DNA from 3 places in the Rahnella sp. WP5 genome. Region 2 is predicted to be linked to each of the others. Evidence: predicted binding sites of a transcription regulator. Region 2 holds the regulator's gene; each other region holds the start of a gene.
The links. Region 2 encodes PhoB, which activates phosphate uptake and scavenging genes when phosphate is short. Its sites were predicted from a motif close to CTGTCATAAAACTGNCNNAT; they were not measured.

Region 1 (2,207 bases), 380 kb from region 2:
TAAGCACTGCAAAATAAATAACGTTATTGTTTAACTGTTTATCGCTTCGTGTTCTTCACCGTATAACTGGTGCAAAATGCCTTCAGTTAACTGGTCCGGATGGCCGTCGAAAATAATCTGCCCTTTCGCGATGCCGATAACACGGGTGCAATAATCTTTCACCAACTCGACCGAGTGCAGGTTGACCATCACGGCGATATTCTCTTCGCTGACTTTTTTCAGCGCATTCATGATGCGCAGGGTATTTTTCGGATCCAGTGACGCCACCGGTTCATCGGCCAGCAGAATTTTCGGGTTCTGCATCAGCGCGCGACAAATCGCCACACGCTGCATCTGGCCGCCGGAAAGGTTTTCGGCACGCTGCAATGCATGCGGCAGCATGTGCAACCATTCAAGCAAAGAGATGGCGCGGGCGCGGTCTTCGTCATCGAACTGGTTAAAGAATGATTTGAACGTTGAGGTGTGGCTGAGACGCCCCAGTAACACATTTGTCAGGACATCCAGACGAGGCACCAGGCAGAAATCCTGAAAAATCATGCCACAGCCTGAACGCCAGCGACGCAATGCTTTGCCGGTAAGCCCGGCCAGTTCCTGCTGTTCACCATTTTCGTAATGGCATACTACGCTGCCATCCGTGAGCGGGATCGTACCGTTAAGCACATGCAGCAAGGTGGATTTACCCGCGCCAGAACGGCCAATTACCGCCACGAACTCACCGGCGTGGAGATCAAAATTGATGTCATTCAGGACACGCTGACCCGATTTATAGGATTTCACCAGGCCTTTGACGTCCAGAACTTTGTTCAGATGCTGTGGCCCGGTCTGAGGATATTCAGCCTGTGCCAGCTTAAGATGAGCTTGCGCCATGATGCTGTCTCTCGGTTGCTTTGGTTATCTGGCGTTCATTAAGCGCGAGTTTTATGACACATCAATGACGATTTAATGGACAGCGCATGACAAAAATGCAACAGATTAAGTGAAATTACCTAACCCATATCCCGAATGACGTTTAACTTAACAAGTATCATTTAAGTCTATGATTAGATGGCATCCCATCAAAAAAGGAAGATGAAATGGATAATCAGTCACTCATCGCCACGCTGAAAGAGATTGCCGGCAGCCGCCACGTTTTAACCGGCGACAGCAACACCGAACGCTACCGCAAAGGGTTTCGCTCCGGTGGCGGCAAAGCGCTGGCGGTAGTATTTCCACAAACGCTGCTGCAACAGTGGCAACTGCTCAAAACCTGCATCGCCGCCGACAAGATTGTCATTATGCAGGCCGCCAATACCGGGCTGACCGAAGGTTCGACGCCCAGCGGCGACGACTATGACCGCGACATTGTTATTTTCAGCACCCTGAAACTGGACACGATCCAGTTACTTGACGGCGGTCATCAGGTGATCGGCTTTCCCGGCAGCACCCTGTATAAGCTGGAAAAAATCCTCAAGCCCTACAACCGCGAACCGCATTCAGTGATTGGCTCGTCCTGCATCGGCGCATCGGTGGTCGGCGGGATCTGTAATAATTCTGGCGGATCGCTGGTGAAACGCGGCCCGGCGTATACTGAAATGGCGCTCTATGCACAAATCGATGCACAAGGTGAATTGCGGCTGATTAACCATCTGGGCATTAATCTTGGTGAAACGCCGGAAGAAATCCTGACTCGTCTGGAAAAAGGCGATTATCTGGAAACCGATATCCAGCATGATCAGCGTCTGGCGTCGGATCACGATTATGCCTCACGTGTCCGCGAAGTGGATGCTGATACGCCGTCGCGTTTCAACGCGGATGAGCGACGTTTATTTGAAGCTTCAGGTTGTGCGGGCAAGCTGGCGGTTTTCGCCGTGCGGCTCGATACGTTTCCGGCAGAAACGCAGCAGCAGGTTTTCTACATCGGCACCAATGACACGGCGGTGCTGACAGAATTACGCCGCCAGATCCTGCGTGACTTCGCTAACCTTCCGGTGGCAGGGGAATACATGCACCGGGATATTTTCGATATCACCGAAGTCTATGGCAAAGACACTTTCCTGATGATCGACAAACTTGGCACCGACAAAATGCCGGACATGTTTACTGCCAAAGGAAAGTTCGATGCACACGCCAGTAAGGTCCCTTTCCTGCCCAAACATTTCAGCGACCGCGTGATGCAGTGTCTGAGCAAAGCCCTGCCGAATCATCTGCCACCGCGTATGAAGCAGTAT
Region 2 (2,207 bases):
AGCGGCATGCCCAGTTCGTCACGTCTGGCCTGCGCAGCCTGCCAGAGCGCGTCATAATGCGCGGCGATGGCTTCCTGCAATGCCAGTTGCTTGTCGCTGCCGGACTGTCCCGCCTGGCTGGCGAGCAGATCACGCGGGCGTAAAAACGGGATAGCGCACAGTATCGCGCCGGGTTTCCCGTCACGCTGACTGAGCACTAAAATCTGTTCAGAAAGGTTTTCACCGACGGTGGCAATCACCCGCGTATTCAGGCAGGACAGGAGCTCGCGCGATTCATTGAGCGTGGCGACAGAATCGTGGTTACCAGCCAGCACCACCAGCTGGCAGCCGGTTTGCTGTAATTCCACCACGAAGCGGTTATACAATTCTCGGGCATAACTGGGTGGGGATCCCGTGTCGAAAATATCGCCCGCGACAATCACGGCGTCGACCTGATGTTGTTGCACCTGACCGGTCAGCCAGCGCAAAAATGCCTGATGTTCGGCTGCACGGCTTTTAGTGAAAAAGTACTGGCCGAGGTGCCAGTCTGAGGTGTGGATCAGGCGCATGAGACTCCCGTATGAACCCTGGATGACGACAATGGGGTAAAGTATAAACGTCGGCAGGGGAAGCTGTCCCCGATAAATCAGACCAATTTCAGCAAGATGGCCGGAAATTATCTGTCATAGTTGACTGTAATGAACCATTCTTTTCATTCATAAATCTGTCACAAAACTGACGCATAATGGCGCCCGCAATCAAATAAAAGATCGCTAACCTATTGGCAGGACCTACGATGGCTAGACGTATATTGGTGGTTGAAGACGAAGCTCCAATCCGTGAAATGGTGTGTTTTGTACTGGAACAAAATGGCTATCAGGCCGTAGAAGCTGAGGATTTTGATTCAGCGATTGGGCAGCTTGTTGAACCTTACCCTGAACTGATCCTGCTTGACTGGATGTTACCTGGCGGTTCCGGTATTCAGTTTATTAAGCATCTTAAACGTGAGGCTCTGACCCGCGAAATTCCGGTGATGATGCTGACCGCACGCGGTGAAGAAGAAGATCGGGTGCGCGGCCTTGAAGTGGGTGCCGATGATTACATCACCAAACCGTTTTCTCCGAAAGAACTGGTTGCCCGCATTAAAGCCGTGATGCGTCGCATCTCGCCAATGGCGGTGGAAGAAGTGATCGACATGCAGGGGTTAAGCCTGGATCCGTCGTCTCACCGGGTGATGGCCAACGAGCAGGCGCTCGATATGGGGCCGACCGAATTTAAGTTATTACACTTCTTTATGACCCATTCCGAACGTGTATACAGCCGCGAACAGTTGCTCAATAACGTCTGGGGCACTAACGTTTATGTGGAAGATCGCACGGTTGACGTGCATATTCGTCGTTTACGTAAGGCGCTGGAAACCAGTGGACATGACAGAATGATCCAGACTGTTCGTGGTACCGGATACCGTTTTTCAACGCGTTATTGAGCCCTCACAGCGGAGAATCTGTGTGCTAGAACGTTTGTCATGGAAACGACTGGCGGGTGAATTGTTTCTCTTTTGCCTGCCAGCGTTAATTCTCGGTATTTTCGTCGGCCATTTCGGCTGGCTCCTCCTGGTGTCGCTGATGGCGGCACTGGGCTGGAATTATTACAACCAGCTTAAACTCTCTCACTGGCTGTGGCTCGACCGCAGCATTACGCCACCGAATGGGCGCTGGAGCTGGGAGCCGCTGTTTTACGGGCTGAACCAGATGCAGATGCGCAACCGGCGTCGCCGTCGCGAATTAGGTCAGCTCATCAAACGTTTTCGCAGCGGTGCCGAATCGCTGCCGGATGCCGTGGTGCTGACCACTGAAGAAGGCAATATTTTCTGGTGTAACGGACTGGCGCAGGATTTGCTCGGTTTCCGCTGGCCGGAAGATAACGGGCAACATATCTTCAACCTGTTGCGTTATCCGGAATTCCGGCTGTGGATCCAGACCCGCGATTTCAGCCGGGCGCTGAATTTACAACTCAATAATGAGCATTATGTCGAGTTTCGCGTCATGCCTTATTCCGAAGGACAACTGCTGATGGTGGCACGCGACGTGACCCAGATGCGTCAGCTTGAAGGCGCACGGCGTAACTTCTTCGCTAACGTCAGTCATGAACTGAGAACCCCATTGACGGTATTGCAGGGGTATCTGGAAATGATGGAAGACGCCAAGCTGGAAGAGCCTTTCCGCACT
Region 3 (2,207 bases), on a different contig from region 2:
AAACGTCAGAATATCGCGCTCGTTGCCGAGCATATTTTCAAACAGGCCGGGATTACGGCTGAGTTGCGACAGCGGGAATTCGTTGGCAAGCAGATGACGGAAATACTGCACACGCCCGCTGACCTGGTAATCCGCGCGGCGTACCAGTTCTTTATCCATCGAGTAATAGAGGTAGAAACCGACGGCACTGACCACCATCGAGGCGATCAGCGCGAAAAGTAAGGTGGCGCGAAGCGTCAGCGACATGGCGCGTTTCGGGAGGTGAGTCAATTGACGATCACTCATGTCGCACTTCGCACACGTAACCGATGCCACGCACGGTATGGATCAGTTTCACCTCAAAGCTGCGGTCAACCTTGGCACGCAGACGCTTAATGGCGACATCCACTACATTGGTATCGCTGTCGAAATTCATGTCCCAGACCTGCGAGGCGATCATGGTTCGCGACAGAACCTCACCCTCGCGGCGCATCAGCAACTGCAGCAACATGAATTCCTTATTGGTCAGTGCGATGGTCTGATCCTGGCGGGTCACGCGGCGGCGCAGCACATCAAGATTCAGATCCGCCACCGAATACGCATCCGGCTCACGGGCGGCCGGGCGGCGCAGCAAGGTGCGGATACGCAACACCAGTTCGGTGAAGGAGAACGGTTTGATGAGATAGTCGTCAGCCCCCAGCTCCAGCCCGTGAATGCGATCCTGTACTTCATCGCGGGCGGTGAGAAACAACACCGGCACGTCGCTTTTTTTGCGCAGGACTTCCATCACCTGCCAGCCGTTCAGCCCCGGCAGCATGACGTCGAGGATCACCGCGTCGTACCCCTCTTCCAGCGCCAGAAACAGGCCGTCGGCACCGTTGCGTGCCAGATCTACGCTGTAACCTGCTTCTGTCAGCCCTTTTTTCAGGTAATCGCCTGTACTGACATCGTCTTCAATCACCAGTATTCGCATTCAGGCCCTCAGCGCCGCATGACCATTCACCTAAAGAATGATTCACCCGAAAGTTTATCAGTTTCGTCAGACACCTTTGATGACAATTTTGTCATCAATTTGTCATCAGCCAATACCGGTTTATCGTCCACTCTTAAGAAAGTTATTCATCACTGGCAGGTTCAGTGATTCATCTAACAGAATGAAAAAACGCTGGAAAATGGAGAATTAATCATGAATGCACCAACACGTCTCGCTGGTCTGTTACTGGGTTCCCTGCTGATGTGCAGCGGGATGACATCGGCATTTGCCGCCGATAATGTGATTAAACCTACACGCGGAACCATTGATTCAGTTAATGACTCATCGGTACAAATCACCACACGTCAGGGCGAAAAACTCGACGTTAAGCTGACCGACCAGACCAAGATCAATGCCGTCACCAAAGGGCAAATCAGCGATATCAAAGCGGACAGCTTCATCGGGACGGCCGCCGTTCCGCAGGCTAATGGCACGCTGAAAGCACTGGAAGTGCACGTATTCGCACCCAGCCTGCGCGGCAGCGGTGAAGGCTTCAATCCGTTTGAATCCGCCGATGGCAAAATCAATACCATGACCAACGGCACCGTCGGCAAGCTGGTGAACAGCAATGGCCGCACCCTGACCGTGAAATATCACGATGCCGAGAAAACGGTCATTGTGCCTGACGATGTACCGGTTGTTCTGCTGGCGCCGGGCGACCGCAGCCTGCTGAAACCGGGCACTAAAATCGTATTGTTTGCCATAAAAGATGACAAAGGTGCACTGGTTGCCCGTGGTATTGCTGCCGGTAAAGACGGCATCGCGCCGCCGATGTAATCCGGCCGAACAACAGGAGATTAAGCGTGAAACCTCAGCTCTCATCGCCCCGGAAGCGCCGGATTCATTCCTGGCCGGTTCGCATTTGTCATTGGATCAATCTGCTGGCAATGATCGGCATGGTGATGAGCGGCTGGGGGATTTATAACGCCGACCCGCTTTTCGCTTTCACTTTCCCGCAGAACACCACCCTCGGCGGCTGGCTGGGTGGCAATATTGCCTGGCATCTGGCGGTAATGTGGCTGCTGGCGGCCAATGCCCTGTTCTATCTGCTGTGGGGCATTTTCAGCGGTCATTTCAGACGCGACTTTTTCCCCTTTTCGCCCCGTACGATCTGGCGCGATACCGTTCGCGCACTGACATTCAAACTCCCGCACAAACTGGGTCAGTACAACGCGGTGCAAAAACTGATGTACAG

Region 1: a site for PhoB is predicted at 908-927, ahead of phnC (phosphonate ABC transporter ATP-binding protein). Genes of this name have one in related genera too.
Region 3: a site for PhoB is predicted at 1,041-1,060, ahead of EX31_RS18870 (heavy metal response regulator transcription factor). Genes of this name have one in related genera too.

The regions. Positions count from the first base shown of each region.
Region 1 covers NZ_KN050721.1:532,718-534,924, reverse strand. The annotation lists gene phnC (phosphonate ABC transporter ATP-binding protein) at 31-867, opposite strand; gene dld (D-lactate dehydrogenase) at 1,074-2,207, shown strand, end outside.
Region 2 covers NZ_KN050721.1:154,686-156,892, forward strand. The annotation lists gene sbcD (exonuclease subunit SbcD) at 1-548, opposite strand, end outside; gene phoB (phosphate response regulator transcription factor PhoB) at 776-1,465, shown strand; gene phoR (phosphate regulon sensor histidine kinase PhoR) at 1,488-2,207, shown strand, end outside.
Region 3 covers NZ_KN050720.1:360,973-363,179, forward strand. The annotation lists gene EX31_RS18865 (heavy metal sensor histidine kinase) at 1-285, opposite strand, end outside; gene EX31_RS18870 (heavy metal response regulator transcription factor) at 278-952, opposite strand; gene EX31_RS18875 (hypothetical protein) at 1,166-1,789, shown strand; gene EX31_RS18880 (cytochrome b/b6 domain-containing protein) at 1,816-2,207, shown strand, end outside.